DNA from 3 places in the Nostoc sp. UIC 10630 genome. Region 3 is predicted to be linked to each of the others. Evidence: predicted binding sites of a transcription regulator. Region 3 holds the regulator's gene; each other region holds the start of a gene.

Region 1 (11,426 bases), on a different contig from region 3:
CCAAGTTAATGCTGATAATTGCCGCAAAAGACAACAGATTTACGCTATTATCTTCAGCTAATTTTGCACCGATTTTGACAATGTTAACTGGCCCAGAAACTTGTCCAGCAGTTTGTTGAAAATTGGTAATCAACTGCCCAAAACCGCTCAGTGTCCCAACAAATAATTGTTGAAACCTGCTAGCAGCAAGACCAAAAATTTCAAAAGGACTATTCGGACGGCGATAAACTGCGGTAGCATTGGGACTAAGTGCCACACCAACTACACCTTTACCATCGGCTCCCAGTTTTGGCGTTAATTTCAGGGTTTGTTGTTGGTTTTCACGCTGAATTTTTAGTTCGATTTGCTGATTGGGATGAGTTTGAATTTCTTTAGTCAGCAAAGGAGTTGATTTGTCAGAAGCCGGGAGTTCTTGACCGTTAACAGCCAGAATAATATCTCCTTCCCGAATTCCTGCTTGATAGGCAACAGATTCTTGATTAACAGGCTGTACAACGACACCAGCTTGATAGTTTAATTCTTTGGGAATACCAACGATACCCAATTGCAGAACCAGCACCAAATAGGCAAATATTAAATTTGCAATCACTCCAGCACTGATGACAATCGCCCGGTCTAAAACTGGACGGTTACGCAGCAGATTTGGGTCATTGGGTGGAACATCGCTATCGGGGTCATCATCAGGAAAGCCCACAAAGCCGCCCAAGGGAAAGGCGCGGATAGCATATTCAGTTTGTGAACCTTGATACTTCAAAAGAACTGGGCCAAAACCCAAAGAAAAACGGTTAACGAGAATGCCTTGAGAACGTGCTGCAACAAAATGTCCCAACTCGTGTACCAAGATCAAAACAGCCAAGACTGCGATCGCTGCTAAAACTGACATAGAGTAAATTAGAGAAAATATTAAGCTATAGTTATCTCCATTCTAATTGGGCATTGGGTATTGGGTATTGGGTATTAGTCATTGGTCATTGGTAAATAACAAAGGACAAATGACTAATGACAAATTATAAAACTTCACGCCCCAAATAAGGTTGCAGCACTTCTGGTATCCTTACTGTCCCATCAGGTTGTTGATAATTCTCCAAAATTGCAGCCATAGTCCTTCCCACCGCCAAACCCGAACCATTCAAAGTGTGTACGAACTGAGTTCCTTTTTTCCCCGCCTCTTTGAAGCGAATATCAGCCCGTCTTGCTTGGAAATCTATAGTATTGGAACAGCTAGAAATCTCGCGGTATTTGCCAGAAGAGGGCAACCAAACCTCTAAATCATAAGTTTTGGTAGAGGCGAATCCCAAATCTCCAGTACTTAAATTTACTACTCGGTAAGGCAACCGCAAAGCCTGTAAAATTGCTTCTGCATTCCCTACTAATTTCTCCAGTTCATCAAAAGACGTACTAGGCTCAACAAATTTCACCATTTCCACCTTGTTGAACTGATGCAGGCGAATTAACCCCCGCATATCGCGCCCATAGCTACCAGCTTCGCGGCGAAAACAGGGAGTAAAAGCGCAGTGGTAAATAGGCAAATCCTCAGCAGCGAGAATTTCACCCCGGTAGAGGTTTGTAACTGGAACTTCCGCCGTCGGAATCAGCCATAAATCATCATCCGCGCATTTAAAGCTTTCTTCAGCAAACTTGGGTAACTGACCGGTCGCTGTCAAAGACTCGGTATTAACTAATAGAGGCGGACTGACTTCTACATATCCAGCTTGAGTATGGAGAGTCAGCATAAATTGAATTAATGCCCTCTCCAATGCCGCACCAGCGCCTATCAATGTCACAAAGCGACTTTGGGCAACTTTTACAGCTCGTTCAACATTGAGAATACCCAGCTTTTCGCCAATTTCCCAGTGAGGGAGAATATTCGGATATTGGGGAATGTACTCATCACCCCAACGGCGCACTTCTACGTTATCTTCCTCATTCTTACCAAGGGGTGTAGAGTCGCTTGGCAAGTTGGGAAGTGCCAACACAAGTTGGGCAATTTCAGCTTTGAGTTCTTTTTCTTGGGGTTCCAGTTGACTCAAAGTAGCTTTTACAGAGTTACCTTCATCCCGCAAAGCTTGAATTTCTGGGTCTTGAGGACTGATCCCAGATTTAATCTTCTGCCCGACAATTTTACCAATTTCGTTGCTACGAGCTTGGAGTTGACTACGTGTCCCCTCAAGTTCCCGTTGTTGCCGATCTAACAGTAATATCGGTTCAATGTCGTATTTACCACTACGACTATTCAATCGTTCTTGAACTAATTGCGGATTTTCCCGTATTTGCTTAATATCCAGCACAGATTTTTCTCAGTTTCTAGCCTAACATCTTCCTGTCAATACAGTTAACACATTAAGCATTTAGCATATAGTAATTTTGGTTTGCTGTGACTGGAAAAACAAAGTTTATTGGAAAAATTCAGTCTTAATCTCTGAATCAAGATTTTTCCCTAGCATCACTGCCAGTACTAAGAAAGCATATATTGCATTTAACCAATCATGAGCTAGTATCCTGAGCCACTCTTGTTTCAGTAACCTGAGCAAGACTTTGACCATTCCCATTATTGTTATCAGTGGCTGCAAACGTCCTTTGAGTGATACTCTGCGCTTCCTTATCGTCTCTAGTTTGTCCAGGTGAAGGCAACCAGTATGCAAGCACACTTGATAAACCACCCCAATACAGAGCAACATTCTTATCGTCCCCTGGCGAGCCAAGCTTGAAAATGCACAGTCCCAATACGATGCTACTAAAGAAAACCTGTACGCCAAATCTCCATACGTCTTGATTAAACTTATGGGCTGGTTGATTTTTCATAGTGTTCAAACTTATAAAAAAGGTATACAACATCATCCCTGTTCTAGTTTTGACATCACTTGTTAGTACAGCTTGGCAAAATTCTTAATGACACCCGTACCCCTACGGTGATATTGCTATGCGTAGTGTACCGCTCTCTCGACTCGCTAAGGTAATTGGTAATTCCTATACTGCAAGCGTTTCATTGATTTGAAATGGATAGTTCATTTACGCAATGCTGTACTATCAGGATGTTTTTTCAAGGATTATGTAGTTGTCTTCACACGCAGTTTTGCCCGTTTCGGAAAAGTATGATAATTTTCCTTTGGCTCTTGAAAACCCAGCATAGGCGAAACGCCCGCCCCGCTACCGCTAATAGAACTTATAACTAAGGTCGGTTAATACGATTGAGTAGCCAAAGTGACGCTACAAGCCCCGCAAAATGTGCTGATACAGTGTTGGTATTTGCCTGTACGACAAGCATATCTAGACCGCTAATAATACGGGTAGGGTCAAAAAATTGTGTAGTTATAGCTTGAGGAGATATGGATCTTGCTACCAGTGTACCAACGATCGCTTGCGCGCCTAAAAGAGTCACCAGTGTACCGCCTAAATTTACCCACAGCCCTAAGCGTAATACTTGCACAGTCTCACTTTTGCGAGGGCGGTTGCTGGGATTGGAGGATTCTAATTGCTTGCCAATTCTAGTGTAACGATAAGCTAAATAAATACCTCCACCCAAAACAACTAGTCCACAAATTGCTAAAAATACGCCAAAGCCAGTCCCAGGATTATTACTAGGACTACCAGTTCTTTGATTAAAGATGGCGAACAGCAACACAATTATGCTAGAAACAACGCCTAGTACTAGCTGAATCCAGAAGCTAATCCAACCTGTAAGGCGAAAGGTTTGGGCAATAGCCCGCAGAGAAGATGATGGAGCATCGGGAGTCTGTGACATATATAGAAGTGCCGGGCACTTTCAAAGGACACAAAGACACAAAGACAAAAGTTTAATCTAAGGATGCCTTAGCTCAAAAGTTCGGAGAACACGGAGAACTGTGTTGAGAGGTATCGCACTCTACGTCTCTATCTCTCCGAGAACACCAATTCAGTCAGGACTTACGTAAATAATGGCCGAAAAGAAGGATTTTCAAGTAGGGCAATTCATAAATTGTCCCTACAACAACTAGTTTTGCGTAAGTCCTATCAGTAACGAATCATGTCTCCCCAACCTCTTATCTTTTAGTCAAGGAGGCTGGGGATTAGGTTTTTGATTACTGAATCGATGCTCTAGTCTTTGCGTCTTCTTTGATAAATTTACTATCACATTTACCAAATGCGACAAGAGATTCTCTTATCCAGCAAATCAGTAATGCGTACTACTTAAGTGTGTCCACCACCGTAGCAGCTTTAAACCACATATATCCCATAGCTTAAATTCTTATGATTTGCATTGGGAAAATCACTGTAAAACAAAGTGTTTATTAAGTTTTACAGACAAAATTGCATTTTACCTGTAAAATTTCTTCGATGGCATTTTATTGCTTAAGCACTTCTAACTACCTTGGCATTACTTAATACCAAGACAGTCAGAAACCTCACGCCTAAAAGCTGGGGCTTGGCATTTGCCCTAATCTGACCAAGACTAAGTACCTTCTGTACTAAGTGAATTTGCTACTCTCTGTTAGCTCCTCACCACACCATATCAAGCTTGGGCTAGGGTACATTTCTTTGTGTCCCTAAAACTCGCAACTCTTACCACGAATTCACAAGCGTGGATAATCGTTTGGTATTTACGCTTTGTAAATCTAGTCTAAGTAGCATTATATATATTACTCACTTGGCAGTAGCACTGTATACTGACTACAAGGATTGTAGACCTTACCATAAGGCATTTTTTTAGCCATTCACTAACCATGAAACTTGAGGATATATATCAATTCTTTGAGAATCCTCCGCCAACTTACCTTTGTCAGGAAGTAGCAGTTTGTTACATACTGTCTGTTTTATTACAAGGTGAATCCTACGGAACCGAGTTGATTGAGCAATTAGAAACTGAATATTCAACCTATAGGCTTTCGGATACTGTGCTTTATAGTGCAATCAAATTTCTGGAAGACGAAAAGGCAATCACTGGATATTGGAAGAAACTGGAAGGACGAGGACGACCCAGGCGGATGTACCAAGTTTCTCCAGAATGGCAAGTTCAAGCGCAGGATTTAGCTTTGCAATGGCTTAACTACATCAATAGGAGGACAAAGTAACGAATAATTGATAATGAATAAGTCTCCTCCAGTCAAACAATAACAATCAGTTATGGATACTGCTATTCTGCCATCTACGTTCCTGCTAACCTTGTTGTTATCGGTTGGGCTGTTTTTCTTTATTCGTGCCTCGACTAAAGACCGCATACAAACAGTGCAACTGGTATCTGAGCAAGACGAAGCTGCTTTAATGTCTCAATTAAAAGAGTATTTTCGCTCCCGGTCTTACCAAGTAGCAGAGGTAGACCGAGAACAAAACAAAGTGACTTTTGAAGGGAATGTTCGCCCCAGTTGGTTTTTAGCTATATTTTTAACTCTGCTGGCAGCGACTGGGATTGTTTGTCTCTCACTAGTCGTATACCTGCTTTTTCCTAACCTCAGTCCCATTGTTTTGGCTATGGTACTGCTGTCGCCTTTAAGTGGTCTGTTTTATTGGAAAAAATCTGGAAGACTTGAGAAGGTGTCACTCAAAGTAGAAACAACTCAGAGTGAACAAACCTCCTCAAGTAAGATCACTGTAGTTGCCCATCGAGATGAACTCAGTGAGTTACAGAGAACTCTACAGCTCAAGGCTGGTGAATAATTGTTGCTTTTTTTAACTATGATATGCAGACTTCTGACCTGATCTAATCTTTAGGCAATGAAAAGTAAAAAGGAGGAAATCAAGACTTCTGCTTTGTCACTTTCCCCACGATATAAGTCGTGGGGAGAAATTTAAATTAATTAACTTAAATTCGTTGACAGAGCTTGGTTAACAATTCACGGTATAAGAGCGCAACTTCACTAGCGCTTTTGGAGGCGCTTGGCTCTATACCCACTCCCTTCTATATCATGACACTAGTATCAACCCATGCAATCTAGCGTGCTTTGAGACTAGTTTATTTTCCAATTACCTGGACTAGCCTGACTGGCAAATCAGCTCCAAACTAAAAAAAAATTAAATTTTGCATAAACTTAGCTATTTTGCCAGTTAATGAATAGTCAGGAGCCACATTCAATGTGTAAGATGACCATCTATGGTTCACCGACTAGCTAAAGCAAGAGGTTCTTGACCAGGCGAAGGTTCTAATACCCTCAAGCTTGGAAACAAGAAATGGTTTTCCTCTACGTATTGAGCACCAAACAGTCCCTTTTCTGCCCAGAAATAACGATCTGTTGTGTGTTCATTTCGCTTTACGAGTAGCAACGCAGGTGGCAAAATCCCTTCAGCTTGAATGAATCTTCTCGCTGCTGTCACAGGTTTTTCTTCGCCACTTTCGATGCTATATTGAGGCACGTGTTCCAAAATCCTCCGTCCTTCTTGACGACGGCGACTTTTCCTTTTGCGTCTCCTTGCCAACCTATTGTCCTCCTCTTTCAAGCTATAGATTGTAGTGTTAGCTACAAAATCCGTCGTCATTATATAAGTTCTAGTTCAAAATATCAATAGTTTTTAACCTTTTCATGCAAGAAAATTAACATCTTTGAAAATAGATAAAACAAAGTTACCTAAGAAAATAATTCCTTGGTACAAACCATCACTAAGAAGATTTTAGTTAAGCTTTATTGAATGGGTGAGGTAAAAATTAAGTATCCTCTCTTATCATCATGCCTTAAAATCTGTAATCTTGAGCAAGAGCTAAAAAATGTTAATGTCTGCCAGTTCCGATTTTATTGCTCTGTGTCGAGAGCAAATAGCGCTGCTAACCCAAGGGCTGGGAGCAACTTTAAGTATTGTGTACCTGACACAAGAATTGGTAGAGGCTCCTTCTAGTGAGGCCAAACTGATTCCTGTGGTAATTTACCCAGAAACAGCATTATTACCGCCAGGGGAAGAAACTGCTGAGGTGACAGTAGTACACAAGCAACTTCAAGTTGGAAATGTGTTTATATTACCCAACGATCGCAGAAGGTTATTGACAGCAGAATCGGAATCTCCAACCTCATCACAGCAGTCTGAGGCATCTCAACCCCATTTAAAAGAGGAATACCTCTTTAGTGGCAACCAAATTGTTTTACCTCTAGTTTATGAGGGTGTGATGATGGGGTTATTGGTGACGGGTAGGCAAGACCGGGCATGGAATGAACATGAGGAAAGTCAAATTCAACAGATAGCCCAAACATTAGCGATCGCTTGTATTTTAGATCAACGCCGGGCATGGTTTGAGGAGCAGTTGCGTGAGCAACAAATTCTCCAAGAAAAACAGCGAGATTTGCTAGATAACCTGTTGCATCAGTTTCGTAACCCATTAACGGCATTGCGGACTTTTGGGAAACTGCTATTGAAGCGGCTGCGCCCAGGAGATAGCAATCGGGATGTGGCCAATAGTATTGTGCGAGAAAGCGATCGCCTCCAAGAATTGCTACAACAATTCGATCAAGTAATTGACTTAACAGAGACAGATTTAGCACCACTACATTTACCCGAACATGAAGTGTTTGTGGAAGCAACTATCCAAAAAGACGCTAAACCGCCGCTACTATTGCCGGGAACGGGAGATAAAACAGTTGACTGCTCGTTAGCAGATATATTAGAACCATTATTAATATCAGCCAAAGCGATCGCCCAAGAGCGAAAGCTAAAACTAATAACTGAAATTAAACATAATTCACCCCTAGTACGTGCCAACATCAAAGCATTACGAGAGGTTTTAACTAATATCATCGATAATGCTTTGAAATATACTCCCACTGGTGGCAAAATTTTGATTCAGGCGGGGCAAGAAAAAGCTAATTTTCAAGGAATTGCGATCAGTGACAACGGGCCTGGCATTCCCCCCGAAGATTTAGAACATCTGGGAGAACGGCATTATCGGGGTGTACAAGCGCAAACAGAAATCCCTGGCACAGGTTTGGGGTTAGCGATCGCCAAACAATTAATAGAGCAAATGCAGGGTGAAATCGAGGTTTTCAGCCCTGCAATCAACTCTAAGCTAACTTCACCCAATGCGCCTGGGACTACTTTTATTATTTGGTTGCCGAAAGTTTAGGATTTGTCCTTTGTCCTTTGTCATTCGTTCTTTGTAAAAACCAATGACCAATGACTAATGACTAATGACCAATGACTATCTGAGTGAAACCAACAAGTTTTGATTGATGGTCATTTGTAAATCGGTATTTGGGTCAATTGCCACTAAGTCAACACTATTCTTACCGAAGAATAGACCCACCAATGCACCGATACCAGCGCCACCCAAGACTTCTTCTGTGGCGATCGCGCGATCGCCAGTTACAGCAGATACCGCAGTTGCCGCACCTGCACCCAATACAGTATTTTTGATAATTGAACCAATACTAGTACCCTTCTTGACGGTTTCAGTTTTGGTGATCACTTCAGAGCTGGCGTTAAGCTGGTACTCCTGTCCACTGGTCAAAACCAGTTTTTCGGCAACGAATTGAGAACCGCCTGTAGCAGGTTTAAGTTGACCAATTACTTGACTACCAGCCGGAATCACTACAGATCCGTCTTGTGTTACTACGTTTTGGGATACTGTCAACGTCAAAGGCGCAGTTTCATCCTTTGTAACCAGAATCTTTTCTGCCTTGTCATACTTCACAGGAATAGCAGTCCCTTGAGGAATTGTGACTGATACAGGCGTTGGGGTAGTAGACCCGACAGCCACAACATAAGGCGAGTTAATTGCTGAGGCTTGGTTAGAACTAACCAATGCTTGGTAGATAAAAGCTGCTACTTGGGCGCGAGTAGCGGTTGCAGTTGGATTGAGGAACTTCACATTAGGATAGTTCACAACTATTTGCTTTTCAGTTGCAGCTGCGATCGGGCTACGGGCATAGCTAGCGATGTTAGAGGCATCGTTGAAGTATTGCAGAGTGCTTTCAGTATTGCCAATGGGACTATATTCCAGACCGTTAGCGAGGGAAACTAAAACCTGTTGGCGGGGAATAGCTTGGTTCGGCTCAAAGCGATTACCGGGATATCCAGATAAGAAACCAATGGTATAAGCTTGCTGAATGGCACTTGATGCCCAATAATTGCTGGGCACGTCAGCAAAGTTGATTGGCGATCGTTGCTGTGATTTTTGGAAAGCTTTGTTGACCATAGCGGCAAATTGAGCGCGTGTCACCGCTTCTTCAGGACGGAAACTACCATCAGGAAATCCGGCAATTACGCCTCGCTGTGACAATTGTTGAATAAATTGTGCCGCCCAATAATTAGATGAAACATCAGAAAAAGTGGTTTGAGCTAAAGATGGTGAAGCTGTAATCAAAGGAGCTACAGTGCCTACTGTGACGCTCAAAGCCATGAGTGCAGCTGTTCCAGATTGCAAACGATTAAAAGTAAACATTAATTTTTAACTCCAGTACAATTATTTTTATTACTGTTAATTAATTAGACATTTACTAAAGTATTAGGTTCCCTTTAATTTCTGTTTTTTGTAAAAACCATTACTTTTGGCATACAGTCAAATTAGATAGTCAAACTAAGAAAAAGCCTGCCAACATATCTAGCAATAGGTAATAGTGTAATCAGCCTCTTACCAACTAGAGGATGTTTTAAAAGTTCTCTGATTGGTATCAAAAGCTTTAGATGCCTCTAAATCTCCCTTAAAAAGCAATACAGTTCAGTTAAGCCCAAAATCTTTAACTGAACTGTATTACCTTAAAAAACGGGGACTTTCACCTGGTTCCATGCTTAAAAAGCCTACCGTGTATACACAAGGTCAGGAAGCAGGCAGGGGGTTAAGTCTAAGTTAATTCACCAATTTGAAAATATTCGCTGTCACTCCCAGACTTTCTTCAAAAAGGGACTCACGACCCCAGCGTTGCACCTGCTGACTTAGTAATGCTTCGGCTTTTTGTTCTGAAAGTGAAGTTACCTGTTGAAACAGACCGGCAGATTGGGCACCACCATGTGTTTCCATCCGCATACAACCACCAGTTTCCGAGCAGATAACTGTACCACAGTCTGCCTGGGGATTTGTGGAACTGAGGCGCAAGGCAATCAAGTCACCAATAATATCGCCCACATCAGCAACGGGAACTCCTGCTAACTCGGCTTCTACTTGTCGCTGATCTTGAGAAATAAAATGGATGCGAGTGATATCATAATCACCACTTTCCTTTTGATAAGAAACTGGTTGCCATTCCAATCGACTTGCCAACCAACCCAAAAACAGCAAAGCTTGGGCGGGATTGCCTTTTTCGTAATCAATCGTCACGCGGTCAATTTCTCTGAGGGCAGCGCGACGCTTAGGCGAATCGTAGGCTTCAGCTGTCAGTTCTTGCCATGATGCGAGACGACGCCAGTTCAAATCCGCTAAAGGTACACCAGCTTCTACCAACTCTTCTAGGCGGAGTAAATCACTTTCTGGCTCGTTAAAGTTGCAAGAATCGACAATGACATTATTGCAGATTGCTGCTAGGCGTTTGAATAGACCGTTGTTAGGGTCTGGTGTCGCTTTCCACCAGAGAAACTTCGGCAAACCGCCAATCAACAATGCTGGAATCATACCACCGATACGTTCTAAGGCAGCAGCAGTTCCACTCAGAGTAATGTATTCGCAGCAGATAAGTGTGCTTGACGATTGCTTTTGGATGGGGCAATAGGCAGAAACTTGAGCCTTAACCCCTTCATCTTCGCCAGTAATAGGAAATAGGGCAATGATGCGGCAGGGGTTGCGGAGAGCGATTTCATCGGCAATTCTGGGGCTACCGCTATTTAACCCAGCAATAGCATGTTCTCCTCCAGTCCCACCTCGCTGACCTTTAGCGAATTCTTCTCGTAATATAGTCAGAGTTTCTTGTGTTGCTGTTCCGGTTTCTGGCAGTTTATGTTTCTTTTGCACTTCCCGTAATGCTGCTGCCATTTGCGGCCCTAAAATCCCATCAATTGGGCCGTTGTAAAATCCTAAAGCAGCCAACAAATACTGAGTTTCTTCTGGTTCGTAAACTACTAAAGTAAACGTTGTTGCCCTAGTAGCACTGGGAAGTCCACCATCCTCGCCAGTAATACCATAGCTTTGCCAAATTTGATTCAGTTCTGCATCTATTTCGTTAAGCGAAATATCTTTCGGTGCCTGGAGGGAAAAAATTGTAGAAGTTTGGAGAGCCATAGGAAGTTTTGGATTTGAGATTTTGGATTTTGTCATTTGTCATTTGTCATTCATCATTTGTTTTTACTAGTGACTAATGACTCATGACTAATGACTAATATTTAGAGTCTGCGCCAGCGACGGCCATCCTGGTTAATTAAGAGTTCTGCTTGTTCTGGCTCCCAAGTGCCGGCTTCGTACTGGGGAATAGTATTAGGATCGGCGGGTGCATCCCAAACGGAAAGGGCTGGTGTTACTACCTGCCAAGCTGCTTCTACTTCATCGGCGCGTGTGAACAATGTTTGATCGCCCATCATACAATCAAGGAATAAGCGATCGTAGGCAT
Region 2 (9,441 bases), on a different contig from region 3:
TGGTGTTCAATTCCCACTGCAACCAAAATCTATCCGTTGGGGCGGGCGTTGGACTGGAACACCCTTTACAATTCCCTACAGTTCCCTAATTCCAGCCACAACAGATGGTTTCTTAGTTTGTGAAAAGAACATTTCTGTCTCTCACATTGCCAATGGCGCTACCAGATTACAACCTGTGGTTATGGGCATCGGTCAAGCAGCAGGTATGGCGGCGGCGATGTGTGTTGAGTTAAACTGTCAGCCGAGGCATTTACCTGTTAGATCACTGCAAACAGCTTTATTAGAGGATAATCGTTCAAAAACAGCAATTATTCCTTTATTTAATCTTCCACCCAATCGTTCGGATTGGCTGGACTGGCAACTGTATTACTTAAATAACCCACAAGCCTATCCAGTTAGTGGTTATTGCCCTTGCCCATCGGAGAATGAGTACCCTGACTCTGCTTTTGAAAAGGCATTAATTCGGGAAAGTAACTGTTTCAAAGGCATTTTCTTCCGCTTGGAACAGCAGGAATACAGATTTGCTGTCACAGCGCCAGCCGCATATCAAGGGCAAAATTGGCAGCTTGTGACTTTGCGATCGCATATCGACGAGCAATTACGCACTTACCCCCACGAACAATTAGTTACATTGTGGGGTCGTTACAACCACTCTGGTAACTGGTTATTAGTCGAACATTTAATCGGAGGATAAGAAGAGTTTATTTTCAGTAAAACAGAATACTTTTTGATTAATTGTCCGGATATTAATCAAAAAGCTAAGTATCAGTGAAGTGGAGAGTTCCAAAATAGACATTTGCTATGCGTGCTGCCATTTCACTTTTAGTATCGAGTCTGGTGTTCGGCCCCTTAGCTTCTAACTGCCAAGCAATGGTCAATCACTTATCAACTGGGCTACTTTCCACGCCTACTTCGGAACAGTGGCTCTCGGCAGCATCTGAACAAAATCCAGATGATGCGCCACGTCATCGCGGTAGTGGGCGTAGGGAAGTGACACAAAAATTCGGAAATACCTATGTTGTGGTTTAACCACCGTAGGATAATGCCTGTTCTTCCAAAAGAACCAAAGTTCCAGAAAACACGATGTTATGCCAACATATTTGACACAGCTTTTTTGACAGAGATATATACAGTTGACACGCGAAAATCTTCAGCGATCGCTTAGTATTTCAACTGCAAGCTTTGTATATCATTAGTTGGTCTTTTAATCCTGGCGATCAAAACGCAAATAAAATTAAGTGTCTTGATCAGCAGCATTAACAACTCCCAAAAGCTACATAACTGTTGCTTATATTCGGTGGGAAGCTCTGCATCTCAATCCTTAACGGCTCTAGAAATAGATGTTATTTAGACTATCAGTTAATCTAAAGCACGTCTAATTCAAACATTTTGCTTGCTAAGGAAATAGTCTTAAGGCAACTTCATTCACTTTATTCCCCAATATCTTTTCTTCTCATACATTGAGTAGCTGGCTTCTATATGAGCAACTAATGGATCTTCACTTCGACGCGTGTTTAGCGTCCTTTACCTAAGCATAAAATCCCTTTCGTTCCATTTGAGCTTATCTAGGACATGGATTCGCACAAGTAGTATAGATTGATTGCACTTGGCAACAAATATTACTATTTATGAGCTACTCTTGCACCCTGGTTCGTTCTCCTCGTAGATGGTGTTCAACGAAATAAATATTAAGAAGAATTTGCTAGATAATCTCACTCATCTTAATTATTCTACACCCAATGACAGATGCAAAATTTTGCATCTGTCCTTTTTAGGTAAAGTTTCCTTAAAGAAAAGGCAATGAAAAGGTATTGTTTCAAGCTGGCTTATGAGCAATGAAATACTTGCTCATAAAATGGTCTTGTATCTCAATATTCTCAAAGCCTACTCTCTGTAAACGCTCTACCAAGTTATCAGTGGTGTAATGCTTGTAATAGGGTTCATGGAAAGTTTCAGGAAAAGAGTCCATCATATATTCCAACTCAGGTGAATCACTCAACTGAATGGAGTCACAGATAATAAAGACTCCGCCTGGTTTTGTTACCCGGAAGCATTGCTCAATAACTGTCTGACGTACAGATGCTGGTAACTCATGGAAGAGAAAAACAGAAGTTACAGCATGAAAATAATCATCTACATAAGGTAACTCTTCGGCATTGCCTTGCAAAAGTTGCGGTAGTTCTCCTGGGATTTGCGATAGTAGTTCATTTGCTTTCCGCAAATAAGCTGGTGACAAATCTGTGCCAAACAGAGATGCTTGAGGCAAGGCTGCCCGAATTAACTTTAAAGTCCGCCCAGTTCCACAAGCTACATCCAAAATACGGACTTGCTTTGGTGTAAACGAATCAAAAGCTTTCAGCCCTTGCTTGAGAGGAGCGAGAATTCGCCGCCGCATCGCATCAGCTGCCCCACCAAAAAGAATTTCTACTTGTAAGTCATATAAATTGGCTGACAAGTCACTTAAATAGCCATTGCTTTGGTGATGGAAGTTCTGCACGTAGTAGCTGGGATAACCATCTGTGTCAATTTCGGGCGAAAAATCTTGATAATTTTGTTGTTTAACCCGCTCCCAGATTTGAGGAGAATCTAGCCACACTAGAGGATAGTAGGAAAAAAAGTCTTGCCAGGGGTTATCAAACAATAAACTTTCTGGGTAGACACCTTTTTGGGCATCTTGCCAGTCTGTTTCGAGCAGCTGGTTCAATCTCTGTTGAAGCTTGACTAAAAGCTCATTTGGGATGGGTTTGGTCTTTTGTTGAAGTGTCGGATACACCAGGTTCCTCAACTGTGAACTTAATATCTTGTGAGCCAGACCAAAGTAATTTTTACCCTGCTGAAAGGTCTGATAAGTCAGCTTAGTTAAACTCTCAGGCATAAAAATAGCTTAAGTTTTGATTACTTTTATGTAAATAATTGTAACGAAAAAATTACCTCCTGTTGGAAAAGTAAAAGCTCCCAGGCAAGACAAACTTGAAGCCAGATGATTTTAGCCATCATAGATAGATTAAGGAAGATTTTTCCAGCTTTGGGGACAAATGGCTAATATTGTCAGCAAAGCAAAATATAAATTTATGTAAAAAGTAGCTTATGTTACAGATTTTTTGTTATATTAGTCTTGTAAGAAAACAAAAATTATATATTCACCAAATAAAGAGGACTATGGTTATGTCTATCGCAGATAAATCTCGTGCGTTGATGGTGCGTGAACATCAGCAAGTCAAGAATCGCCAACAATCAATGCTGATGCGGGCCGCACAAGAACTTGGTCTTCCTGAAGAAGTCTCTCACTACTGGAACCCAATTCAAGGGAAGGTAGATGCTAGTAGTCGGATGATTTATGGACCCAGCCACGCTTCCATGAGTTAAGTTTCAAGAGTTTGAAGCTAGATTTTTTGAGTGAATATCTCAACTGGCAACTCTGGAAAAAAAGCCACCCTGTACTCTAGGGTGGCTAAACTTATTAATTTTAGTTAGATACGATTCTTAATTTAATTAATTAAGCATCGTAGTAGAGGTAAAACTCATAGGGATGAGGACGTAGCTGTAACTGCTTGGCTTCGTTAAGCTTGTAGTCAATCCAATTTTCGATAAAGTCTTCCGTGAATACGCCTGATTCTGTCAAGAAAGCGTGATCGTTTTCTAGTGCTTGCAATGCCAGTTCTAAAGAACTTGGAGTTGAGGGAACCTTTGCAAGCTCTTCTGGAGAGAGTTCATAGATATTCTTATCTAAGGGTTCACCAGGATGTATTTTGTTCTTGATGCCGTCGATACCAGCACAAAGCATTGCAGCAAATGCCAAGTAGGGGTTAGATGTAGCATCTGGACAACGGAATTCTAAACGCTTGGCTTTGGGGTTTTTACCAGATAGAGGAATACGGATAGAAGCAGAACGGTTCCCTTCAGAATAAGCCAAGTTTACAGGAGCTTCATAACCAGGTACTAGGCGCTTGTATGAGTTGGTACTGGGGTTAGTAATTGCTAACAGCGCTGGTGCGTGTTTGAGAAGACCACCAATGTAGTACAACGCCATATCACTCAAACCAGCATACTTATCACCTGCAAACAGAGGTTGGCCGTCTCTCCAGATGGACTGGTGACAGTGCATTCCCGAACCGTTATCGCCAAAAATCGGTTTTGGCATGAAGGTGACGGTTTTGCCATATTTTTTAGCAACGTTCTTGATGACATATTTGTAAATCATCAACCAGTCAGCCGCTTCGATCAACTTCCCAAACTTGAAACCTAGTTCGCACTGACCACCAGTAGCAACTTCGTGGTGATGTTTTTCAATGGGCACACCTAATTCTGCCATTGTCAACAGCATCTCTGTACGGATATCTTGGAAAGAATCCGTCGGTGCGACTGGGAAGTAACCTTCTTTGAAGCGTGGTTTGTAACCCAAGTTGGGTTTTTCATCTGTACCGGCTTTACCGGAATTCCAAGCACCTTCTTCGGAGTCTAAGAAGTAATAGCCTTCGTTAGCAGTTTGGGCAAACCTAGCACTATCAAAGATAAAGAACTCAGCTTCAGGGCCAAAGAAGGCTGTATCACCAATGCCACTGGCAACCAGGTAATCTATTGCTTTTTGGGCAATAACCCGTGGGCAACGGTTGTATGGTTGACCCGTGCGGGGGTCTTTAATACTACAAATTATACTTAGTGTTGGCACTTCCATGAATGGGTCGATCCAAGCAGTGTTGGGGTCGAGTACCATCGTCATGTCCGATTCGTTGATCGCTTTCCAACCCCGAATGCTGGAACCGTCAAAAGCTACGCCATCAGTGAACGCAGTCTCATCGATTTGGTTTTGGTACAGTGTGAGGTGCTGCCAAGTCCCTACTGTGTCGATGAATTTGAGATCAATCAGTTGAATTTTTTCATCTTGAATTCTCTTCAAGAGTTCTTGTGGTGTAGTCATTGTTACTCCTTCTCTACCAATTTCCTAAAGTCAACCAGAATCTTACATTGCATCCTAACCCTGCTGATCTCAATCAGACCGTGACACACCAGAAATATCTTAAATAGTAGACATTAGCTGATTTTGTAGTTTATGTTACAGATATCTGGATTATCAGGTTATATTAACCTTTCAGCGCTCATCTGTACAAAACTGGAAAGTTCATCATATAGGGGTCAACTTTGGCATAGAATCCTTAAATAGTGGATAGATTGTTTTTGTGCCGAATCTATTTTAAATAGCACAAAAATTTACTGGTGCGTAAGTGCAGCCAAATAAATATCAAACCATAAATAGCAAGGATTGGGAGAAAAAAGAATGCGCGATGCGGTAACAAGTTTAATTAAGAATTATGACTTAGCTGGTCGGTATTTTGACCGGAATGCGATCGATAGCCTAAAGTCTTACTTTGACAGTGGTACAGTCCGAGTCCAAGCGGCGGCGGCGATAAATTCTAATGCGGCTGCACTTGTCAAGCAGGCGGGTTTGAAGTTATATGAAGAACTGCCAGAATTGATTCGCCCCGGTGGAAATTCCTATACAACTCGTCGTTATGCAGCTTGTCTGCGCGACCTTGATTACTATTTGCGCTACGCTACCTATGCACTAGTTGCTGGGAACACAAATGTATTGGATGAACGAGTGCTACAAGGGCTACGGGAAACTTACAATTCTCTAGGCGTGCCTATTGGACCTACGGTTCGCGGTATCCAGATTCTCAAGGATCTGATTAAGGAGCAAGTAGCAGCAGCAGGTGTGGTTAATACTGCTTTTGTGGATGAACCATTTGATCACATCACACGCGAGTTGAGCGAGATAGATATTTAGATTTTAGGTGGGCCGGATGTCTGCCACGACATAAATATAAATAGCGATCGCACTTTTGTCTTTGTTGGGAAAGAGCGATCGCTTTTTTAATCCAAGTTTTTGCCGCTAAAGGGCAATGTCACGCCTCTCTAATCTAGTTCAAAAAGGACATGTTAGCTTTGTCCACTTTGTATTTTGTCGAAGATTGCGCCGTCATCGAAAAACTTCTTCTGAATAGTATCCCAGCCTCCCAAACTCTGAACGTTGTAAAGCTTAGAAATCTTAGGAAATTTATTCTGTACTTCCTTTATACTAAAAATTTTGATTTTTCCTGGGGAAACTCGTAGTGAAGATATGTAAAATATCCGACTACTATTTCAAATGAGGGAGAAAAAATAACTAATGTCTAATTCTCAATTCCCTAGCAAATTGCTTGATACTTGAAAATAAAAGTATTGTAATTCCTTACATAATTGGTAGAATCACCATATTCTTGATGAAGAATGTGAGGTTTATTGGTGTTTGCAACTAGTTAGATGTAATCATCCGGTATGATAAACACTATATAACTGTATTCCCATCAGTTATCTGTAGATTTAGCGGAGGAAATGGAATGAGTTTGTGGCAACACCCACTGAAAAGATTACAAGCAATTGCTGAACATGGAACATATCGGTTCAGACTAAATTCGCTTAAAGGTTTTGTATCACTCTTTTTGGTAGGGACTGTATTGAGTGTGGCGCTTGCTGCCTGCTCTGGTGGAGGAACTGGGAATACTTCTTCTTCTGAAACCCCTAATGCTAGCGCTACTCCTGTGGCTGCAAACAAAGATAGTGTTGAACTAACTCTGGTTTCCTTTGCTGTCACCAAAGCGGCTCACGAAGCAATTATTCCTAAATTTGTAGAACAGTGGAAGAAAGATCATAATCAAACTGTCGTCTTCAAGCAAAGCTATGGCGGCTCTGGTTCTCAAACTCGCGCTGTTATCGATGGCTTGGAAGCAGATGTCGTCCACTTGGCACTAGCTGGAGACACTTCAAAGATTGAGAAGGCTGGATTGATTCAGCCAGGATGGGAGAAAGAAGTTCCCAACAACGGTATTGTCTCCAAATCAGTTGCAGCATTAGTAACTCGTTCCGGCAATCCTAAAGGCATCAAAAACTGGCAAGATTTAGCTAAAGACGGTGTAAAACTAATTACTGCTAACCCCAAAACTTCAGGTGTTGCTAAGTGGAATTTCTTAGCACTATGGGATTCTGTGATTAAAACAGGTGGCGATGAGGCTAAAGCCACTGAATTTGTGACTAAAGTTTACAAAAATGTGCCAATCTTGCCTAAAGATGCACGGGAAGCTACTGATACATTTGCCAAGCAAGGGCAGGGAGATGTCTTAATCAACTACGAAAACGAAGTCATTTTGGCACAGCAAAAGGGCGAGAAGGTTGATTATGTCATTCCCGATGTAAACATATCCATCGACAATCCGATCGCAGTGGTAGATAAGAATGTCGATAAGCATGGAACCCGCGAAGTTGCTGAAGGTTTTGTGAAATACCTCTATACTCCAGAAGCACAGCAAGAGTTTGTCAAATTAGGATTCCGTCCTGTGGATGAGACTTTAGCTCAAACTAAAGAAGTCACAGACAAATTTCCCAAGGTGAAAACTTTGGGTACAGTTGCAGACTTCGGCGGTTGGAGTGCAATCGATAAGAAATTTTTCGCCGATGGGGGCGTGTTTGATAAGATTCAAGCCCAAAAATAAACGGTAATTAAGTAATTCGTAATTCGTAATTCGTAGTGATAACCTTACAAAATTATTTTATCGAAAATTAAAATTTGTTGGAATGTCTTTGAATTACGAATTAGCAATTACGAATACTGGCAAAAAAATTCTTGTGAAATTTAAATTTTGAATTCTTGACTATGACGACTGTATCTTCTTCTTTGGAAGTTGAGCGCAAAACACCATTCTGGAAGAAATTGCGGCGGGTTCCCTGGACTTGGCGAATCACAATAGCATACCTGACAGTGATGTTGTTTATCCCCATAATTGCCATGTTCCTGAAAGCGAGTACGGAACCTCCGGCGAGATTTTGGGCGATCGCAACCAGTGATATCGCATTAGCTACCTATAATGTAACTTTTGTCACGGCAATATTTGCTGCCTTACTCAATGGCGTATTTGGTACTCTAATTGCTTGGGTTCTGGTGCGCTACGACTTTCCCTTCAAACGCTTGATTGATGCCACAGTAGATTTACCTTTTGCACTGCCAACTTCAGTAGCGGGGCTAACCCTAGCAACTGTTTACAGTGATAATGGCTGGATAGGTTCGCTACTAGCACCACTGGGAATTAAGGTAGCTTTTACTCGCACAGGAGTAGCGGTGGCAATGATATTTATCTCACTACCCTTTATTGTGAGAACTGTGCAACCCGTACTTCAGGAAATGGAACATGAAATTGAAGAAGCTTCTTGGTGTCTAGGCGCTTCTCAATGGCAGACCTTTTGGAAAGTAATTTTGCCACCTTTATTTCCGACGATTTTAACTGGTGTTGCCTTGGGTTTCTCCCGTGCGGTTGGCGAATATGGGTCAACTGTAATTATCTCTTCTAATACGCCCTATCAAGATTTGATCGCACCTGTATTGATTTTCCAACGGTTAGAGCAGTATGACTATTCTGGTGCAACAGTAATTGGCATAGTTTTACTATCAATTTCGTTGGTATTGCTATTAGCAATTAATTTCTTACAAGCATGGGCAAGACGATATGACAGTAGATAAGCCAAGTTTTCACTCATCTGCATCTGATACACATACAGCCAAGCCTAAAGAGCAGAAGAGTTGGGTGCCAATAGTTTTAATTGGTATAGCGATCGCTTATTTAGCTTTAGTTCAATATATCCCTGCAATCAACGTTTTTGTTCAAGCCTTCAGCAAGGGAGTTGGGCCATTTCTATCCAACCTGACACGACCAGCTTTTCTCCATGCAGCTTGGCTGACACTGTTGCTGGCTGTAATTTCTCTACCCTTGAATACAGTATTTGGGCTATGTGCAGCTTGGGCGATCGCTCGTCATAAATTTCCTGGACGAGCCATAGTTTTGAGCATTATTGACCTGCCCTTTTCCATCTCGCCCGTAGTTGCAGGATTGATGATTGTGCTACTTTACGGACGCAATGGGTGGTTTGGCCCTTGGCTCCAGGCACATGATATCAAAATAATCTTTGCCTTTCCAGGTATGGTGCTGGCTACAGCCTTCGTGAGTATGCCCTTTGTGGCGCGGGAAGTGATTCCCGTTTTAGAGGAATTTGGTAAGGATCAAGAAGAAGCTGCTAGAACTCTCGGTGCGAAAGATTGGCAGATATTTTGGCGTGTCACCTTACCTAGCATCCGTTGGGGCTTACTCTACGGTTTAATTTTGACCAATGCCAGAGCAATGGGTGAATTCGGGGCAGTTTCGGTGGTATCTGGCAATATTGCTGACCAAACCCAGAGCTTACCACTGTTTGTAGAAGATGCTTACAAACAGTATGAAACCGAAGCTGCCTTCTCTGCGGCTGTATTGTTAGCATTGCTAGCAGTAGTAACTTTGGTGCTAAAAGAGATTTTAGAACGGAAAACCAGCATCAAAGATGTTGAATAGTTAGGTTTTGGGCATTGGTTATAAGAAGGGG
Region 3 (11,426 bases):
CATTATTTGTCCGTGAGTAATTTCCTTAGTCTGGTTATTCAGATAAACAGTGTTGTGGACAATATCCACATGGTCGCTTGAAAAGGTATGAATGCCCGTACCACCATTTTTATATGAGATATTGTTGGCAATCAAAGTACGTCCTTGATACCCATTATCTCGTGACTTATCAACAATAATACCATTACCATCTTGGAACTTTCCATTGTAATACCAGGGAACAAACATTTGATTATTGTAGACTTTGTTTCTGGTAACATACATCCTATAGTTCAGGTTCTTATCATAATTCCAATTGTTGAGCAGTGAAATCCCACTAGCCCCGTATGGTGAGTACCAGGCATTATTATATACCTCGTTGTTGTCCACTGTTACATAGTCCGATTCAATAACTGAAATACCCGCACCGCCACAATCATGTACCTTGTTGTTGAGAATACGTATGTGGTGGGAACGACCATTTTTTCGTCCATCTATATTTATGCAGTTTCCACTCGTCAGTGGGTTGGATGTATTATACTTCTGACTCAGCGCATAACTCAGGGTTATATTGGTATTGTTCCCTGCAACCTCCAGACCATTTATCTCAATATATGAGGCTCCATTTTCAATGGAAATTCCATTCCATCCATTGTGCTGAATTTTTGGCTTATTTCCAGGATATGCCTTATAGGTAATCCATGAATTTGCCGTTCCAGAGCGTTTAATTACTAGTGCTGAACCGTTAGAGTAAGTATTCTTATATACTCCATCCATGATCAGTACTGTAGTGCCAGGACTAGTTAGGTCTGCTGCCCTTTGAATTGTCCTAAAGGCAGATGACGGAGTGAGTCCGCTATTTTTGTCGCTTCCGCTACCACTAACATAGTATGTTGTAGTTGTAACCTGGCTGATCAGCTTGCGACTTGGTAGTGGTGTGCTTTGATCGGTGGATAACTGACGAACGTCTTTAACTAAAGACTCTGTTATTCTCTGTCCTTGAACCAGACCTGTTAACGCCCAGGGGAGTACAAGAGATGCACTTAAACTGAGAAAGCCTAAACCATGAATCATCATAGGGAAAAATAGGGTATATTGCAAAAACTGAATCGTCAACGGTCAGTAACTCTAGCCTTGGTCAGTAAGTCAGTATTGGATACGGTCGTGTAACTGCCATTTGTAAGTTTATAAACGGTTTATCAGGTTTACACCTGAGCATTTCCACGTAAATATCGCTGAAATGTTTTCTAGGCAGTGTTAAAAAAAAATGGCAACCATCTGGTAAAAGTACTGAAAAAATTCTCAGTATGCAGAGTCATCCCATTAATGGACACAAACCAACCGTACAAATGACATCATTTCTAATTGGACATCATTCTACTGTGTATACGCGGTATCTGTAGTTAAGATAGTATATCTGTCATTAAACAGTTATTTTACTTAAATAATTCTTATGATAATGATAATTAAAACAAAGAAAAAAGTCTTACAGGAAGTGGATTATATAATCTTTACCCTCTAAAGCATTCTCATTATCATAAGAAATCAGAGTAACAAAAACAAAGTTTTAAAAGGTATATCAATGGCAAATTCAGAAATTTCAGTGATAGCTTTCGGTTTACGGAATTTAAAGCTCGGTAATAAGGCTTAGACTTTTATAAAAATTAGTATAAAATATAAATAATTTAAGAAGCGATCGCAAAAGGAAAGATATTTATGTACACTAGTATTGTCTTATCCTGCGGTCAAATAAGAGTATCTGGGAAGGGTTGGGGAGAAGTGTATTTCATTTACTGGCAACTGCTGTAATTTAACTAATACTTACGCGTAAGAGATACTCGCTTTTTTTTAAGAGGGATCGAGCTTTCTGGTTTTGAGTGCGTAAGTTCAGTTAATAAAAGAGGTGGTTATTGTGGAGGACAGTTCAAGAGAGATGAATATTGCTCTCTCGCAAGAGAATACACCAAGAGCAATCAATCTCTTTGACTATATAGATATTGTAATTTTGGGGACGGAGAAGTTTAAGCAACGCCCCCAATTCACATCTGTATCTAAAACTAGAGTCCGAACAAGTTCAGAAGATTAAAGATAACACCGAGAGGACCAGTGATAGTGTTTATGGTATCGCCAGTCTTAGCGGAACCCGATCGGTTGACTACAACAACATCATTATTGCGGAGTATGGGATTAGTTTGCTCATTAATGCCAGCAGAAAAATCCACTTTTACTATGCGTTTAGTGACAGAACCGTTAGGGTTGAGGCGAATCAAATCAACAGCACTGCTACTAGCTCTGGCATCATTAAATCCGCCAGCTGCCAGTATAGCTTGATTTAAAGAGCTATTCGGCTGAACGTCTGTTAACCCTGGTTTTTTAACTTCACCTACCACACCAACTTGAATACGTGTAGGAGACAAAGTAGTGGTAGCTAATTGAGTAGCTTCTGCGGGGTTAATCTCAGTTGCCGTCGGAATAACAATTGTATCTCCGTCTTGCACGATGATGTCTTGACTAGCGTCGCCACTCTGCAATAGTTGCCAAAGGTTAATATCTATAGCTTGTTCTGAGCCAGTTCTTGTAAGTCGACGTAGCCTGAGATTACGAACATCAGCTTGTGCTGTAATTCCCCCAGCTAGTTGAATAACCCGTGTCACGTTTGGTAGACCATTGGGATTAGCAGTACCACTGTTAGTTGCTGCGCCCCCCTGAGCATCTGTGCTGGCTGGGGTGACAAGATACGAACCGGGACGATTAACTTCACCGATAATTGTTACCGTGCGAGGCGTGGTTTGGCTGGCAGCAAAGTTAGATGCAAATATATTACGAGATTCTGCCACGTTGAAGTTGGTTGCTGTTGGCACAACTATGGTGTCTCCATCACGCAAGGTAATATCCTGTGATAACCTACCTGTTTGGATAAGTTCCTTCAAATTGACACTAACGGCTTGCTCTGAAGAACGTCCGATTTTACGCCTTAATTGAATTTGACTCACATCCGCAGCCAAGGTTACGCCCTGTGCTGTTGTCAATGCAGCTAATACAGTGGGGTACTGTACGCCTGGATTGTCTCCCGCGCCTCCGCTCAAGCTAAGAGTGTAAGCTCCTGGACGTGTCACTTCTCCGGCAACGAAAACATTGATAGGACGAGGCGATAACAGATTGACTGAGATTAAGGGACGTTTGAGGAAGCGAGCATATCTTCTAGCAATTTCGTCAGCAGCCTGTTCAGTTGTTAGACCGAGGACTGACACACTGCCAATTAAAGGTAGGTTGATTGCTCCACCTGGGGGAACTTGGTATTCTCCTGTATATTCAGGTACTTCAAATACATTTACCCGGATGCGATCGCCGCCTCCTAATGAATAATTAGTATCTAATTGTGTTTGTGTGCTTGGTGTTTGTGTCGTTGGTGGTAATGGTTGTCCCTGAGCTAGACTCGCAAATGGCACAGCGACATTGACAGCACTTAACAAAGCCACACCCACAACTGGCTGAGTTAGGAATTTGAATTTAAACAAACTTGTGTTAAGCATATTTACCTTAGATTCTGAAACTACGATTAATAAAGTACTGTCTAAACATTTTTATTTTGACTATACCTAAGTATTCAAGTTCCCCAACACTCTTATTTTCCCCGAAAAGTGTAATTTTCCGGAGGAAATTTGTTTATTGAATTTGAATTTTTAGTGAAGTTAATTTAAAGTTGAGCAAACTTGAATATGGGGATTATCAAAAAATATGTGACTTACGGAGATAAACGCAGTTTATATAAAAAATTGTCTGTTATGTAAATAGGTACTTACGAATAACGCATTTCTACCAAAGTCAATTAAATGACACTTAACCTGTGATTCTAAATATTCTATTAGTAGTAATTTTTGCAAAAATTATGAACTCCATTATTGATTAACTACAAATAATCTTGAAAAAAGGTCGAAATTTAGTTTTTTTGTGAGTTGGATTGAGCAAAGATAAACTCAAAAAGGCGGAAATTTAAGGTTATTCTGTAAAAAGATACCACGTATATACGTTGTTCAAAAAAATCTATAATTGAGTATTTGGCAACGAAATTAATTAACAGAGTTATTTTTTCTTTGAATTTGTTGAATAAAAAACTCTTCTAGGGAGTAACGTGACAAGTTCATAGCAATAATTTTACCTTCCATCAGACGAACACTAGCGAGGAAATCATAGTAATCGTCTTGTAGTGTACCTTGCCAGGAACCATCAGGTTCAAATCTGAGAGTGGGTATCCATTTTTTGAGAATTTCCCAGTCACCACCTTGACCTTTTACATGATATGTGTTCTCTACGCCTAAAAGTTCATTAAGGGAACCAGAGCAAATTAGTTCACCTTGAGCAAGGATGGCAATGCGATCGCAAATCTGTTCTACTTCACTAAGAACGTGGCTATTGAAAAAAATCGTCTTTCCAGCAGCTTTTAGTGCCAAGATGATTTCCCGCATTTGGTAACGTCCCACCGGATCGAGACCAGACATGGGTTCATCGAGAAAAACTAAATCTGGCTCATTAATTAGCGCCTGTGCCATACCAACACGCTGTAGCATTCCTTTTGAGTAGCGGCGTAAAAGCTTTTTGCGAGCATCAGCTTGGGATAAACCTACTAATTCCAGCAGTTGGGGAATGCGTTGGCGTTGGACACTTTGGGGAATTTGGAATAGTCCAGCAGCTAGCTGCAAAAATTCCCAGCCAGTGAGATAGTCATACAAATAGGGATTTTCTGGCAAATAGCCAATATGTTGCTTAACACTGCGATCGCCTATAGGCTTATCCAATAAAAATCCCCGTCCAGAAGTGGGATGAATAATTCCCAGCAACAATTTTAAAAGGGTGGTTTTACCAGCACCGTTTGGCCCTAGCAACCCAAAGGTTTCACCTTTGTAAACCGTTAAAGAACAGTTTTTGAGAGATACGACTTTTTGATTTAGCCAAAAACCAGTGCGATAGACTTTTCGCAACTCAGAAGTTAGGACTACTGGCGGAGTGTCTGCCGTATTAAGTTGAGAATCAGGGTCATCTGCAACAGACTTCATCTTGGTTCAACCACTAATAACCAGCTTGGTATTAATTACAAGTTACCTAGTAGGCTGATAATAACCATCACCAAGTCGTGTGTCAATTATTGGGGATTGGAGACTATAGGGGAAATAACTAATGCCCCTTTTTACAACTTTTAGAGAACGCCTTTAGAACTGGGAATTAGACCAGCACGACGGGGGTCAATCTCCACTGCTAGCCGTGTTGCTCTTGCAAAGGCTTTAAATGTCGCCTCTATGATGTGGTGGGAATTAATGCCATCCAGTTGCCGAATGTGGAGTGTCATTTGGCTATGATTCACCAATGCTACAAAGAATTCGCGCACGAGTTGGGTGTCATAAGTTCCTACGCGCTGGGTAGGAATTTGCAAGCCGTAGCTGAGGTGAGGCCGTCCAGAAAAGTCTAGCGCTACCTGAACTAAAGCTTCATCCAATGGCGCAAGAAAATTACCAAAGCGGACAATACCTTTTCTGTCGCCTAGTGCTTGGTTGAAAGCTTGGCCTAAAGTAATGCCTACATCTTCGTTGGTGTGATGGTCATCAATTTCCCAGTCTCCCTTGGCTTGGACATCTATATCAATCAGCCCGTGGGAGGCAATTTGATGCAACATGTGATCCAAAAACGGAATGCCTGTTGCTGCCGTGCAAGTTCCTCTACCATCCAAATTGATGGTAACTTGTACATCAGTTTCACCAGTAGTGCGGTGAATAGTGGCAATCCGAGGGGTTTTAGTTGACTGGTCGTAGTTTGAATTAACTTGGCGATTGGTTGTTTGCATGGGAAGTGGAGAATGGGGAATGGGGAATGGGGAATCGGCAAGAATAATTTTTTACTTACTCCCTCTACTCCCGACTCCCTACTCCCCAAATTATCTTACATTCCCATAATTTCATATCCTGCATCTACATATAGAACTTGTCCGGTAATACCACTGGACAAATCACTACATAAGAAAGCGGCAGTATTCCCCACTTCTAGCTGAGTGACAGTACGGCGCAGGGGAGCTACTTCTTCGACATGATGAATCATATCCAAAATTCCACCCACTGCTGAAGATGCTAAGGTGCGGATGGGGCCTGCGGAGATGGCATTGACGCGGATATTTTTCGGCCCTAGTTCAGCAGCTAGGTAACGCACGCTCATTTCTAACCCTGCTTTAGCAACTCCCATAACGTTGTAGTTAGGGATTGCTCTAACACCGCCTAAATATGTCAGCGTGACGATACTACCTCCCTCAGTCATCAAAGGTTTCGCTGCACCACTTAACTGCACCAGCGAGTAGGTACTGATTTCTAAGGCAGTGTTGAAGCCAGAACGAGAGGTTTGGCTAAAGTCTCCACTTAAATCGTCTTTACTGGCAAAGGCCAGACAATGGATGAGAATGTCTAGCTTCCCCCATTGCTCACGAATTGTCTCAAAGGTAGATTGAATCTGTTCTTCATCTTGGACATTACAAGGAAGAAATAAGCTTGGGTTGAGGGGTTCTACCAACTCCGCAACTTTTTTCTCCATTTTGCCGCGTTCATCCGGCAGGTAGGTAATACCCAGGTTTGCTCCGGCTTTATGCAGCTGTTGGGCGATGCCCCAGGCGATCGAGCGGTTATTGGCAATACCTGTAACAAGAGCATTTTTTCCAGTCAGATTCAGCATAGAAATTGTTAATGCGATCGATCATTAGGAGCATACTAGAATCTGAGGCACGTTTGTCTTTGTTTTATACAGGATTTGCAAAAATGAATATTGAGAAGGGTGTTTGCTATGACAAAAATCTTGATTTTTCCTAAAGATTTTCTCAAGATATCTTTATTTGTTCTTTAAAAAACCCTTTTTAATACAGTTATTGGAACTACTTATCAACAATTAGTAGCTGAAAGGATCAACAATTATGTATCATTATAAACAAACAGTTATGAAGCGATTAGTTTGAGTATAGGAAAGTACAGAAAGGTTGACGGTGCTTTATTCATTTTTCGGGTGTATTCTTAGGTAATCAGTTTTTGTTTTTCCGGCATTGGGTAGGGGAAGGGAGATGATCGTGACACAAGATAAAGCCCTAGCAAATGTATTTCGTCAGATGGCGACCGGGGCGTTTCCGCCAGTTGTGGAAACGTTTGAACGCAATAAAACGATCTTTTTTCCTGGCGATCCTGCCGAACGAGTTTATTTTCTTTTGAAAGGTGCTGTTAAACTTTCTAGGGTGTACGAGGCAGGAGAGGAAATAACAGTAGCATTGCTTCGGGAAAATAGTGTTTTTGGTGTTTTGTCATTGCTGACAGGAAATAAGTCGGATAGGTTTTACCATGCGGTTGCATTTACCCCTGTGGAATTACTGTCAGCCCCAATTGAACAAGTAGAGCAAGCACTCAAGGAAAATCCAGAATTATCAATGTTAATGCTGCGGGGTCTTTCTTCGCGCATTTTACAGACAGAGATGATGATTGAAACTCTTGCTCACCGAGATATGGGTTCTAGGTTGGTGAGTTTTTTATTAATTCTTTGTCGGGATTTTGGCGTTCCTTGTGCAGATGGGATAACTATTGATCTGAAGTTATCTCATCAGGCGATCGCAGAAGCAATTGGTTCAACTCGTGTTACTGTTACTAGGCTACTAGGGGATTTGCGTGAGAAAAAGATGATTTCTATCCACAAAAAGAAGATTACCGTGCATAAACCTGTTACCTTAAGTAGGCAATTCACATAAAATCAATCGGAGAAAGGGGAATCGGCGCGTGTTCTATTTTGAAAGATGACACTAATAGCTAGAGGTAAATCTAAAATTGAATAATTTCAGCTATTGCCAACTTCCACTTCTCCGCAGACAATGCTTAAAAGTAGTAGGCTGTATCTGGAAGGATTTCGGTAGCTAAAGATGACCACCGGATACATCCTCATCGCAGCAATTTTAATTCTGGGAGGCGTAATTGCCACCGTGGGCGATCGCATCGGCACACGAGTTGGCAAAGCCCGCCTCTCACTTTTTAAGCTTCGTCCGAAAAATACTGCCGTAGTGGTAACTATTTTTACGGGCGGTTTGATTTCAGCATCAACATTAGGAATTTTATTCGCTGCCGATGAAGGCTTGCGAAAGGGAGTTTTTGAATTAGAAGATATTCAAACAGACCTCAGACAGAAACGGGAACAGCTAAAAACCGCAGAAACTCAGAAAAGTCAGGTAGAAAGTGAGCTAAATCAAGCAAGAATTGCCCAAGCAAAAGCACAACAAGACTTACAGGCAATTAATCAGTCTTTACAGGCAGCAAATGCCAAACAACTCCAAACACAAGCTCAGTTGAACCGCACCATTAGTCAACAAGCTCAAACTCAAACTCAACTCCAACGCACTCAAGGTCAATTAGGACAAGTTGTAACTCAGTACCAAAAAGCCATAGCTGAGTTGCAAAGCGTTTCCAATCAAAGAAAAGAGCTACAGGCGGCAGTTGAACTACTGAAGACAGAACGACAACGACTGTACGCTGAAGCGAAAAAAGCCATTGACGAAGCCAAAACAGCGATTGAAAAACGCGATCGCGAACTGGCTAACCGTCAAGAAGCCATAGAACAACGCGATAAAAAAATTGGCCAACTCGATCAATTGATTCAAAAGCGGAATGTAGAAGTTGCAGCACGAGAGGAAGTGATTGCCAAACGGGAATCGCGCCTCAAAGAATTGGAAGCGCAACAAGAGCAACTAGAACTAGAAGTTGCCAGGCTGGAAAAATATTATCAGTCTTACCGCGACCTGCGTCTAGGTAAGTTGGCCTTAGTTCGCGGTCAAGTTTTGTCTGGTGCTGTAATTCGTGTTACCCAACCTGCTGCGGCTCGTCAGGCAGTGGTACAACTTTTACAAGAAGCCAATCGCAACGCCAACCTCGAATTAAGTGAGCCTGGGGCAAATCCTGCCAATGTAGAGCTACTACGCGTGACTCAGGATCGGGTTGACCAATTGAGCAAGCAGATTAGCGATGGTCAAGAATATGTGGTGCGAATTTTCTCGGCTGGTAATTACGTCAGGGGAGAAAAGCAGATAGAGTTTTTCGCCGATACAGCGCGAAATCAATTGGTTTTTTCGGGAGGCGCAGTCCTAGCTACAACTAGTGCCGATTCCAAAACTATGACATCGTATCAGTTACAGCAAAGGCTGGAAATACTAATTTCTGCTTCTCAATTTCGGGCTCGTAATGCCGGAATTGTCGAGGATGTGCAAGTAGAGGGGACTTTCTTGCGCTTTGTCGCCCAATTAAGACAATATAATCAGCCCTTGGAGATCAAAGCGATCGCAGCAGAGGACACTTATACAGCCGGGCCATTGAGAGTAAAATTAGTGGCAATAGTCAACGGAAAAATTATTTTTAGTACTTAAAACATTATTTGCACACTGTTATTAGTAAGATTTAAACATATTCAACAGCAGTCAAAATAGTTGCTGTGATTGCATTTATTGATTTCTAATTCTCAATTTTTATTTTTAATTTCTTATGACTTTACGCGAATTTTCACCAACGCAACCAGTCATATTGGGGTTTGATCCAGGTCGAGATAAGTGTGGGTTAGCGGTGATGGGACTGGATCGACAATTGTATTATCATCAGGTTGCGTTAGCCAAAGAGGCGATCGCTACCATTGAAACACTGCGTCAAAAGTTTCCCATCTCCTTGATGGTGATGGGCGACCAAACTACAGCCAAGCAGTGGAGACAGCAACTATATCAGGAATTGACAGAACCTCTGAGTATTATTTTAGTAGATGAGCGATATACAACCTTAGAAGCACGCGATCGCTATTGGCAAATGTTCCCACCCAAAGGACTAACAAAGCTATTGCCACAAGGTCTACGACAGCCTCCAAGACCGATAGATGACATTGTTGCCATTCTCTTAATTGAAAGATACTTAAACCGCCTCACAGAATCAACACTCAGCAGTCAAGAGTGAAGAATTACATCCTTAACTCCTAACTCCTGTACTGACGCGATTAATCGCGTCTCTCCTAACTCCTAACTTTTAAAGTTCCGCCCGAATAGTAAAAGCATAATCTCCTCCAGGCTCTAGCTGATAATCTTGTTGCTCCAAAAATCGACCAAGGGGTTCTTTGATTAAAGCGCGGCCTTGGGAAGGCTTGACGGCAAGTTCTCCCCGGCGAAAATGCCACTGGAAATGCCACTCAAACTCACCTGCACTCACTTCACCCTCAAGGAAGCCGTGTTGCCAAGATTGGCGGGTGATTCTGACATGGGCAATAGTTTCTGGCAGTCGTCTTTTAGCACTCACAATGCTTTATGTCAAGTGTAGAATAACAGCCGCTCATATTAGACTGGCTTCTTATTTTATGTACCAAACATAGTCTAAATAGACAAACTGACAAAGTGAGTATTTTTAGTTGAGTCAGAATGGTACTAATGGATAATGCTAAATGTAAAATTTCAGTTGAAAGTGACTCAAACTTCCTTAATCTCAGCGTTTCGTGTCTATATAACAAATCCTAAATCATTTTTGATAGACAATATCCCCAGCTTTCTAGATAAGTCAGCGATCTATGACTTCAGTCTATGGGCATAGTGGTAAGTAGTGGGGATAGTTTTTGTTAAAGTTTTAGAAATAAGAGTATCCTAGAAACTGTATATCTAACGCTTCTTTCATCAGTGTATTGTGGATTGATTGGAATTTCTTTGAAAGATTTCAGCACAATTACAGACCGATAAAGCTTAGAGTATTTATATTGCTTTTCTTGGATGTCAAAACGCAGAATATTTTCTAGTGGATGTTCAATAACTTGATTGCCACGAAGACTTTTACGTTCGATAAAGACCTTATCGATGCTTTTATAGAAGGTGCAGGTAGTTACAGGTGATGTGGCAAAAAAAGCAGCGACCGCCATGATAATTAATATAGATAAACTTAAGAAAAATAGATAATTTCGCTGATTTTGCTGTACCAATAGAGAAGTTTTACTAGAGTTGATAAAATCGTTGGTTTTCAAAGTAAATTCTTGATTTTGTTCATAGCTAAGATGGGATAAAAGAGGAAAATCTTTAAATGGAGTCACAATTATAACCTGATGGCTTTTCGACCCTTTGCTACCAGTTTTTGTGAGAATGTATGCTTCACTGGGATCAAACATTCTGAGTTTCTCCATCCTTCCCAGCAAATTAAACCGTCTCAATTCACAATTAATTTTGCTTGGCGAGAGGCGATCGCAATTAAGACTGATTGAAGCAGACTCAAAAAATAAGCAGTAAATCAAGAAGCTTAAACAGACAGTAAAAATGCACCACCCGATGACCCAATATCTGAGTGGTCGATGCTTTAACTGCAATCTGGTACGGGTTTCCTCGACAATTTTCATCAGTGCTTGTGTATAGAATACTTAACCCCTGAGTAGAGTATTCCCTT

Evidence for each region. The regulator NtcA, encoded in region 3, controls nitrogen genes in cyanobacteria. The targets are predictions, from matches to a motif close to TNTGTANNNNNNNNTACANA.
Region 1: a site for NtcA is predicted at 6,416-6,435, ahead of G1O98_RS17175 (DUF3155 domain-containing protein). Genes of this name have one in related genera too.
Region 2: a site for NtcA is predicted at 5,041-5,060, ahead of glnA (type I glutamate--ammonia ligase). Genes of this name have one in related genera too.

The regions. Positions count from the first base shown of each region.
Region 1 covers NZ_JAAGOG010000067.1:18,337-29,762, reverse strand. Annotated here, with positions in the region: gene rseP (RIP metalloprotease RseP) at 1-883, opposite strand, end outside; gene serS (serine--tRNA ligase) at 1,008-2,288, opposite strand; gene G1O98_RS17195 (hypothetical protein) at 2,485-2,802, opposite strand; gene G1O98_RS17190 (DUF3611 family protein) at 3,170-3,742, opposite strand; gene G1O98_RS17185 (PadR family transcriptional regulator) at 4,701-5,048, shown strand; gene G1O98_RS17180 (cofactor assembly of complex C subunit B) at 5,101-5,631, shown strand; gene G1O98_RS17175 (DUF3155 domain-containing protein) at 6,070-6,387, opposite strand; gene G1O98_RS17170 (GAF domain-containing sensor histidine kinase) at 6,674-8,017, shown strand; gene G1O98_RS17165 (S-layer homology domain-containing protein) at 8,093-9,334, opposite strand; gene opcA (glucose-6-phosphate dehydrogenase assembly protein OpcA) at 9,740-11,101, opposite strand; gene zwf (glucose-6-phosphate dehydrogenase) at 11,203-11,426, opposite strand, start outside.
Region 2 covers NZ_JAAGOG010000228.1:61-9,501, reverse strand. Annotated here, with positions in the region: gene G1O98_RS32530 (FAD-dependent oxidoreductase) at 1-694, shown strand, start outside; gene G1O98_RS32525 (hypothetical protein) at 802-1,029, shown strand; gene G1O98_RS32520 (class I SAM-dependent methyltransferase) at 1,817-2,875, opposite strand; gene G1O98_RS32515 (hypothetical protein) at 3,166-3,366, shown strand; gene glnA (type I glutamate--ammonia ligase) at 3,497-4,918, opposite strand; gene apcB (allophycocyanin subunit beta) at 5,276-5,785, shown strand; partial or broken gene G1O98_RS40370 (sulfate ABC transporter substrate-binding protein) at 5,938-6,072, opposite strand; gene G1O98_RS32500 (sulfate ABC transporter substrate-binding protein) at 6,378-7,526, shown strand; gene cysT (sulfate ABC transporter permease subunit CysT) at 7,688-8,548, shown strand; gene cysW (sulfate ABC transporter permease subunit CysW) at 8,535-9,410, shown strand.
Region 3 covers NZ_JAAGOG010000024.1:45,579-57,004, reverse strand. Annotated here, with positions in the region: gene G1O98_RS09135 (right-handed parallel beta-helix repeat-containing protein) at 1-1,095, opposite strand, end outside; gene G1O98_RS09130 (SLBB domain-containing protein) at 2,037-3,512, opposite strand; gene G1O98_RS09125 (ABC transporter ATP-binding protein) at 4,050-5,033, opposite strand; gene hisB (imidazoleglycerol-phosphate dehydratase HisB) at 5,174-5,815, opposite strand; gene fabI (enoyl-ACP reductase FabI) at 5,911-6,687, opposite strand; gene ntcA (global nitrogen regulator NtcA) at 7,067-7,738, shown strand; gene G1O98_RS09105 (DUF3084 domain-containing protein) at 7,907-9,397, shown strand; gene G1O98_RS09100 (Holliday junction resolvase RuvX) at 9,513-9,968, shown strand; gene G1O98_RS09095 (DUF3146 family protein) at 10,038-10,304, opposite strand; gene G1O98_RS39815 (hypothetical protein) at 10,618-11,079, opposite strand; gene G1O98_RS39810 (hypothetical protein) at 11,092-11,247, shown strand.